DNA from 2 places in the Planomonospora antibiotica genome. Region 2 is predicted to be linked to the other one. Evidence: riboswitches for the same ligand, from Rfam matches in the RefSeq annotation. Region 2 holds a riboswitch; the other holds the start of a gene.
The links. A riboswitch is a leader RNA that binds a small molecule or an ion and turns the genes downstream of it on or off. The one in region 2 is predicted to bind cyclic di-AMP.
Positions count from the first base shown of each region.

Region 1: linked by a shared signal. The riboswitch ahead of IEZ06_RS23970 (coiled-coil domain-containing protein) and the one ahead of IEZ06_RS13825 (CHAP domain-containing protein) in region 2 are both predicted to bind cyclic di-AMP.

Region 1 covers NZ_BMQE01000029.1:62,600-67,052, reverse strand. Annotated here, with positions in the region: gene IEZ06_RS36580 (hypothetical protein) at 1-369, shown strand, start outside; gene IEZ06_RS23970 (coiled-coil domain-containing protein) at 735-1,721, opposite strand; cyclic di-AMP (ydaO/yuaA leader) riboswitch at 1,725-1,861, opposite strand; gene IEZ06_RS23965 (MFS transporter) at 2,260-3,537, opposite strand; gene IEZ06_RS23960 (PLP-dependent cysteine synthase family protein) at 3,534-4,453, opposite strand, start outside.
Region 2 covers NZ_BMQE01000012.1:36,274-40,726, reverse strand. Annotated here, with positions in the region: gene IEZ06_RS13830 (ABC transporter substrate-binding protein) at 1-934, opposite strand, end outside; gene IEZ06_RS13825 (CHAP domain-containing protein) at 1,360-2,199, opposite strand; cyclic di-AMP (ydaO/yuaA leader) riboswitch at 2,219-2,354, opposite strand; gene IEZ06_RS13820 (aldo/keto reductase) at 2,550-3,377, opposite strand; gene IEZ06_RS13815 (hypothetical protein) at 3,582-4,453, shown strand, end outside.

The DNA.
Region 1 (4,453 bases), on a different contig from region 2:
GTGCCGGCCCGGACCGCCGAGGCCGAGCCGCGGGAGACCTCCACGGAGGCTCCCGCGAGCACGGGGCCGGCCGGGCAGGCCGGCGGAGGGACAACGGTTCCCGCGGTAGGAGGTGACCGGACCGGCACCGTGGCCCCGAACGCCACCGCCGCTGAACGGGACTCCGGGAGCACGACCGCCGTGTCTTCGGTCACCGATGGACCCGGCAGCAGCCCCAAGAGCGTCCTGCTCGTGATCGCGGGTGTGATCGGGGGCGGAATGGTGATCGGCGGTCGGCTCCTCGGCAGGCGACCGGCCCTCGCAGGAGGTCACACGGGGCCGGGACACCCCTCATTGCGGGCACGCGGGCGGCATCGAAGGCGCCCCTGACCACCCTTTCGCGCGCTTGCGAGATGCGTCCGGCGCGGCAGGGCCATCAACGAGAGCTCCTTATGCCTGGACACCGGCTACCGCGTCAACGCTCAAGGGCTGCTGCCGACCGGCGTCATCGGTTCCCTCGGCGTGCCCGCCGAGGGAACCGCTGCCCGGGCCATCACCATCGCCCGGCGCGCCCGCGCTGATCGGAGCCGCGGCTTCGCCCAGCCTCACCGGGCCGCCCGGGCTGGCCGCTCACCCATCGCCTGAGTGATCATCGCGACATCCTCGCCTGCGTTGCACCTGAGCTGCGCCTGCGCGTCACTACCCCGGCTGCTCATCAGCGCCGGTGAGCAGCCCGTCGGTGAGGCTCTTTGCTTTCAGTACATCGAGATGTGCGGGTGGTCGTAGTGGTTGGCGGTCACGCTCCCGCGGTCCGACATGAACCGCCACCCGGAGCCGTGGTTGATCCGCTGGCGCCAGATCACGTATTTCACGCCGAGCTTGTCCTTGTTCTTGACGGCCCAGGCGGCGATCTCGTCACCGAGCCGGAGGTTGGCGGCCGAGGGCATCGCCCCGCCGGCGCTCATCATGAAGTCGCAGGCGCGCCCGAGCGGGTGCTCACCGCCGTCGTTGATCGGCCGGTAGCAGCCGACCGCGTACGGCAGGGCGAAGCGTTTCCTGATGGCCTCGCGCATGTTACGGGTGCGGTCGGTGATGTTGTCGGCACCATTGGGGAGTTGGGGCGCCCAGGTGCCGTTGGCGCGGCGGCCGGAGCCCAAAGGCACGAGCTGATCGATCTTCTTCTTGATGGCGCCGATCAGCTCCTCGGCGTCCCTGCGCTGCTCCTCGACGTGCTCGCTCTCCCGGCGCAGGTCCTCGGTGAGCTGCGCGGCCCGGTCGGAGGCCTGCTTCCTGGCGTCCCTGCTGCGGGCGAAACCGTCGAGGTAGGCGCCCTGCTGGGCGGCCAGCTGTTCCAGCATGGCCGCACCGCTCATGTCACCGTCGCCGAACAGCAGTGCGGGCAGATCACCGGAGTCGCTCTGGTAGCGGAGCTGGGCGATGGAGTCGACCTGCTTTTTGGCCTCCGCGTAGGCGTCCTCGGCCTTGCTCAGGTTCTCCTTGGCGACGCTCTCGGCCTTCTGCGCCTTCTTCAGCGACTCGCGTTTGGCGGCGTAGGCCTCGATGAGCGCGTCGACCTTCGTGGTGAGCTTGTTCAGCTCCTTGCGGAGCTCGGCCTCGCGGGGCTTGGGGGCTGCGGCGGCCGGGGAGGGGGGACCGAAGACGACTCCGAACGCGGAGATCACGCAGGCGGTCGCGGCCAGACGGTGGCGGAACATGGGGGACGTGGGCGACGGGGCCGCCACGCACTCTCCTCTCCTTCGGCCGGCCGGGTTAGCTGACGGGTTCGGGCGGGAGGACGCCCTTCCACGGAACGTGGTTCACCCCAGGTGCGGTGGTTCCCCGGCTCCCGGGCGCTTCGCCCGGGATGAGGCATGCCGGCCCTTTCGGCCAGCGCGCAACGAAGCATAGTAGTAAACAGCCGGTCATATGACCCTAATCCGATGCAAAGAAGTGATCTTTACGTGATCACCCGCTGCCAGGCGTCGCTGCGAGGGAGGACTCCGATGGAGAGGGAGTCGCGATCTACCAGGAGATTTCCGGTGTAGAACGGTGTGGTGGTGCACCGTGGTGACATGGCGGCCCGCGCGAGCGAGCCGTCCAGGCATGCCGGAATCTACTATTCATCATAGGAGGTGAATGTTGTCGCTCCGGTGATCGTGCCTGCCTGGGCAGATGCCACAGGACCCGGGGCCTCACCTGGGCCACCCCGATGGAGTCGTCGGCGAGACGCCCCGCCGGTCCCGCGGAAAGGATCCGCCGTTGCGGGCCGCCCGGCGGCGGTCAGGCCGGGGTCGCCTGCGGCTGCCGGCCCGGTTCCAGCCGGCCCGACCGGTCCAGGGCGAGCACCGCCACGGCGCAAGCGCCCCCGACCGCGGCCATCACCCACCACGGAAGGCCGGGCATCCCCGCCTGCCTCCCGGCGTCGAGTGCCGCGCCGGTCAGCAGGTTGCCCGCGGCGATGCCGAGACCCGACAGGGTGTTGTAGAAGCCGTAGTAGGTGCCCATCATGCGCTCCCCGCCGAGCGCGGCGATGGTCGCCATCTCGAACGGGTAGACGATCATGACCGCCAGGCTCAGCAGGCCGGTCGCCAGGAGCACCGGTGCCAGGGCCAGAGCGTGCGCCGGCCAAGGCGCCGTACCCGGCAACGCGGGGGCCAGGGACGCCGCCAGGGCGAGCGGCACGAACGAGGTGCCCATCAGCCCCAGGCCCCGCGCCATCGCCTGCCCCGCCGTCCAGCGCCGCCTGGCCCACGCGGTGATGCGGACCTGCCCGACGATGGCCAGGACGCCGGAGAGCATGAACAGCAGGGTGACGCCGAGCTCGCTCCCGGTCAGCCGGCGCACCTCGATCGGCAGGCCCAGGTAGACCTGGAAGTTGAGCACGTAGGAGCCGATCATCGCCAAGGAGAACAGCAGGAAGGACCGGTTGCCGATGATCTGGCGCCAGTCGTGCAGCATGCCGGCCTGCGCGCCGGCCCTGCTGCCGGAACGGCCCGGCAGGGCGCGGATCTGGACGACGGCCAGGACGGTGAACAACCCGGCGGCGACCAAGCAGGTCAAGCGGAAGGTCACCCCGCCCAGCACCAGCCCGATCAGCGGGCCTACCATGATGCCCGTCTGGTAGAAGACGTTGAAGACGGCGAACGCCTCCACCTTGCGCTCACCCGCCTCCTGGGCGAGATAGGCGCGCGCGGCCGGGTTGAACAGGGCTCCGGCCAGGCCCGTCAGCGCGGAGGCGGTGATCAGCCACGGCAGTGATTCGGCCAGGCCGAACAAGGTGAACCCGACGCTGCGCAACCCCAGCCCCGCCGTGATCATCGGTTTGTAGCCGATCCGGTCGGCCAGGCTCCCGCCGAGCAGGAACATGCCCTGCTGGCTGAGGTTGCGCACGCCGAGGATGAGCCCGACCAGCCAGACCGCCAGCCCGAGCTCACCGGACAGGTGCAGGGCCAGATACGGCATGAGCATGTAGAAGCCGACGTTGATGGTGAGCTGGTTGACCAGCAGCAGCCGGATCGGCCGGTTGAACGAGCGGACCTGGGCGACGGTGGCCTTCACGCGCGGCCCTCCAGCGGGTCGGTCACCGTGTCGCAGCGGGTCCACCGCAGGACCTCGGCCTGCGACGGATGGGCGATCTCGTCGGGTTCGGGTTCCGGCTTGGCGTCGAGCAGTCCGCGTTCGGCGCAGTAGGCGTCGTTGTAGACGGTATCGAAGTAGCGCTCGGGGCCGTCGGGGAAGACCACGGCGATCCGCGTGCCCGCGGGTTCGGTACGTGCCAGCCAGGAGGCCACCAGCGCCACCGCGCCCACGCTCCATCCGCCGGTGGCGTACCTGGCCGCCGCGAGCCGCCGGCAGGCCCAGACGGCCTCGCCCGGCGCCACCCAGTGGATCTGGCTGAAAGCGCCGTAGTCGACGTTGCGGGGATGGATACTGCTGCCCAGGCCGCGCATGAGCCGGGTGCGGGCGGGCTGGCCGAAGATGGTCGAGCCGACGGTGTCGACGCCCACCAGCCGCACCCCGGGGTAGATCCGGCGCAGGGTGCGGAAGATCCCGGCGCTGTGGCCGCCGGTTCCCACGCTGCACACCAGCACGTCGATGCGGCCCGGCCGGCGGGCCAGCTCCCGGGCGAGCCGCTCGTAGGCGGAGACGTTGTCGGGGTTGTTGTACTGGTCCGGGCAGTAGGCACCGGGATGCTGCTCCAGCAGCTCACCGACCCGCCGCCGGCGCGCCTGCTGCCAGCCGCCGGCGGGGTGGGGCGCGGTGACCGTCTCGATCCGGGCGCCGTAGGCGGTCAGCAGCCGGTGCATCAGCGGTTCCATGCCCGGATCGCTCACCAGGGTCACCGGGTGGCGGTGAACGATGCCGGCCAGCGCGAGCCCGAGGCCGAGTGTGCCGCTGGTCGACTCGACGATCAGGGCTCCCGGTCGCAGGTCTCCGCGCAGGCGGGCCTGCTCGACCATGTGGAGCGCGGGAC
Region 2 (4,453 bases):
TCTCGTCACCGGCCGCGCCGGAGACCACGCCCAGCATCCAGGCCGGGCAGCCCATGGTGGCGAAGCCGCCCTTCTTGATGGCGGCGTTCCACTCGGGGGTGAAGGAGGCGAGCTTGGCGGTCAGGCCGGCCTCACTGAAGGACTTCACCGTGTCGAACGCGGTCTTGACGGCCGGGTTCTTGTCGATGACGAGCTGGTTGTTGGTGTCGAAGTAGGCGATGTTGCCGTTCTTCGGCCCCTCCTGCGAGAGCACCACGTTGAAGAGGGTGTTCGGGCCGTCGAGGAACTTGGGGTCGCCCTTGCCGGGGTTGGCGGCCTGGAACTTCTTGCCGGCCTCCATGAAGGCGGCCCAGTCCGGCCAGAGCTTGCCGACTTCCTCGCGGTCGCTCGGCAGGCCGGCCTTCTCGAACAGGTCCTTGCGGTAGCACATGGTCATGCCGCCGATGTCGGTGCCCAGCGCGAAGAGCTTGCCGTCCTTGTTGACGCCGTTCTCCCACTTGGCCGCGGGGAAGTCGGCCTTGCGGTTCTCCAGGCCGAACTGGCCGAGGTCGGCGAAGAACTGCGGGCGGGCCTTCATCAGGCCCATCGCGCCCTCGTCGATGCCGACGATGTCGGCGGCGCCGCTGCCGGCCTGCAGCTTCTGCAGCAGCTGCGGGAGGAAGACGTCCTCGAACCGGTCGGTCAGGTTCTGGTACTTGACCTGGATGTTCGGGTGCTCGGCGTTCCACTTCTTGACGGCCTCGTCGTAGCCGAAGTTCTCGCCGCCGCCGAAGGTGTGGACGGTGATGGTGACCGGCGCGGCCGCGGCCGAGGACGCGCCGTCGCCGCCGGCGGCGGGCGTGGGCTCGCTCGAACCGCAGGACGTGATCGCAAGGGCGGTGGCCGCCATGACCGCTACTGCGGCGAGCTTGCCCTGCCGCTTGGTGTTCAACATTCCGGACCCCTCTCAGGTGGTCGCCCGAATCGGTGGGAGGTGCAGCCGCGGCCGGTCCCCGACAAACCCGGACCGAGGCTGGCTGCTCTGCAACATGCTTTGGGAGCGCTCCCACGAAGAGTGGACGATAGGCAACCGGAACGTCAATATGCCGAAACTCAACCGTTACATCTTGGACTTAAACCTAGGACATATAGCGGTTTATCGGGAGATAAGCCTCAGATAGGCTGTTGGGAGCGCTCCCATCACGTGAGCATGCATCCCGGTTCTTCCGGGGCCGGGAGGAGGGATCCCCCCGTCCGCGGACGGGGGGATCCCGCTCCCGGAGGGCGGAGCCGGCCGCCGGGCGGGGAACCGGTCCCGGAAGCCGGAAGAGGGGTACGGCCCGCCGGGCCGTACCCCTCCGGTGCGCCGTCCGGCGCGGATCAGGACCGGTAGACCGGATAGCCGTAGCCGACGACCTCGGCCTTGGGGCGGACGCGCCGCTCGACCTTGCCGTTGCCGGTGTTGCCCTCGATCGTGGTGATCGTGCCGTCGCCGTTGTCCTCCTCGACCAGGCCGACGTGGTCGATGCCGTACAGGCTGTCGCCCCGCTTCCAGTCGAAGAAGACGACCGCGCCGGGCTTGGCGGTGGTGCCCCAGTGGCCGTTGGCCCGGAACCACTGGGCGTAGGTCACGGTGTAGGCGTCCCAGCCGAAGACCGGCCGGATGCCGGCCTGCTCGCCGACCCAGGAGACGAACATCGCGCACCAGGGCGCGTTGGCGTAGCCGCGGATCGCGCCGCCGTCGCGCTCGACGGTCTCCGCGGCGCGGTGGGAGTCCATGTACCACCGGTGGAACCTGGTGCCGCCGCCCCGGTCGTTCTCCTTCACGCCGATCTGGCTCTCGGCGATGGAGAGCACCTCCTCGGCCGAGACCCGGGGCAGCCCGTCGGCGATGAGCTGCAGGGGGGTCCTGGCCGAGGCGGCGGCGGAGGCGGGCAGGCCCCCGGAGATCCCGGCGGACCCGGTGAGGACGTCGGCCGAAGCCTGGCGGGGGGCCTCGGCGTGGGCCGGAGGGCTCGCCACGGCGCCGCCCGCGAGGGTGACCGACGCGCCCAGCAGGACGTGGGTCAGGCGGCGCCGCCTCGCGGAGGCGGGCGAGGCGGGAGACGCGGTGGGGGTGGGAGACGCGGTGGAGGCGGGAGACGCGGTGGGGGCGCCGCCGGTCTTCGCGGGGGAGGTGCGGCGGTGCTTCACGGGGGAGGTACGGCGGTGCTTGCCCATGCGGGGGTTCGACTCCTTGCTCGGCTTCCGTGCCGCCTACCGGGTTAGCTGACGGGTTCGGGCCAGGAAGTGCCCTACAGCGCGCGGGCGCTGATTCACCCCGAGGGAGGTGGGTCCCCGGTTCCGCGGGGTCGCGGATTCGGCGTCCATGACCTCATCGGGAGGAGGCCGGGCGGGCTGAGTCACGCCGCGGCAAAGTCCGGTCAAGACGGGGTGAGGGTGCGGGCCGGGGGTCAGCGTGGAGTATCGAACAGGCAAAGGATCAATAAATATGAAAAATCGGGCTGGGCTCGCCCGGTGGCGAGCCCGGCCCGAGAACGGTGGTCCCCCGAACGGCCGCCGGGCGGCCCTCAGCTCACCTGGTTGAACGTGGCGGGGTCCGGACCGAGGCGCCGGCCCGCGTCCAGCGAGGCGATCGCCTCCATGTCCTCGTCGTCCAGCTCGAACCCGAACACGTCGAGGTTCTCGGCGATCCGCGACGGCGTGACCGACTTGGGGATCACCACGTTGCCCAGCCGCAGGTGCCAGCGGAGCACCACCTGGGCGGGGGTGACCCCGTGCCGGGCCGCGACCCCGGCCAGGACCGGCTCGTCCAGCAGCCCCCGGCCCTGGCCGAGCGGGCTCCACGCCTCCGTGACGATGCCGTGCGCGGCGTGGTGGCCGCGCAGCTCGGCCTGGGGGAGCTGCGGGTGCAGCTCGATCTGGTTGACGGCCGGCACGACGCTCCCCTCCTGGAGCACGCGCTCCAGGTGCTCCACCGTGAAGTTGCTGACCCCCACGGCCCGCACCCGGCCGTCGGCGTACAGCTTCTCCAGTGCCCGCCACGCCTCCGGGTACAGGTCCTGCGCCGGGACCGGCCAGTGGATCAGGTAGAGGTCGAGGTAGTCCAGGCCGAGCCGTTCCATGGTCGCGTCGAACGCGCGCAGCGCCGCGTCGTAGCCGTGGGCGTCGTTCCAGAGCTTGGACGTGACGAACACCTCCTCGCGCGGCACGCCGGAGGCGCGCAGGGCCCGGCCCACGCCCTCCTCGTTGCGGTACAGCGCGGCGGTGTCGATGCTCCGGTAGCCGGCCTCGAGCGCGGTGGCCACGGCGGTGGCGGCCTCGTCGTCGGGCACCTGCCAGACGCCGAAACCGAGCCGGGGCATGCGGACGCCGTTGTTGAGAGTCACGAGTTCCATGCCTTCATGATCTCCCATCCACACCGGGACGAACCGGCTGGAACAGTGCTTTACCTCTCACAGGGCGTGGTCGGCTGTTCACCCGGGATTCCCGGTCCCGTAAGACCGCCGCGTTACGTTGGGGCGGTCGTGAACGGGTCATCGCCCGGCGTGGAGCAGGACGGTCGAGACCACGCGCGGGATCAGTGTTCGGCCGTAGCCTGGGTGGAGTCCCCGCTGCAGATGCTCTGCGCGGTGGAGGCCCACCACGCGGGACTGCTGGGCACCCGGACCCGGGTCGTGTCCCGGGCGGGGCTGCGCCCGCTCGCCGTCACCCGCCGGGAGCTGCACCGGCTCGGCCTGCCGGGCGGGCTGGAGCTGGCCGGACCGGAGCCGGACATGCCGCGCCCGGCCCGCGCCGCCGCCTGGGTGATGGGCGACGCCTTCTCCGGCCGGATCCAGCTGGCCTGGCTCACCGCCTTCCCGCGCCGCGTCGTGATCGTCGACGACGGGCTGGCCACCGTCCGGCTCCTGGAACTGCTCACTCGGCGGCCGGGCACGCCGCTGCTGCGGGCCCGCGCCACCGGCGGAGCGCTGCGCTCCGCGCTCCGCGCGGCACTGGGGACGGCCGCCGCCCTGAGGCTCCGCGCCGCCGCCCGGTCCGGCCGGTTGACGGTCTTCACCGCGCTGCCCGTCCCGGACGAGCTGGCCGCGGCCGTACGGAGCACCGGGGCGGAACTGGTGACCCACGACTTCGCCTGGCTGCGCGGCCAGCCGCTGCACGGCCCCGGCCCGCGGGAGCGCACCGTCGTGCTGGGCACCTCGCTGGTCCGCAACGGCCTGATCCACCGCGAGCGCTACTTCACCTGGCTGTCCGGGCTCGGCTCGGCCGGGCCCGTCGCCTACTTCCCGCACCGGCGGGAGGACCCCGACGACCTCGCCCGGGTCGGGCGGCAGCCCGGGATCACCGTCTACGACGGCGGGGGTCCCGCCGAGATGACCCTGCGCGGGCTGGCCGCCGAGCAGCGGGTGCTGAGCCTGCCCTCCACCGCGGTCACCTCCCTGCGGGTCCTGCTCTCGGCGCGGGGCGTGACCGT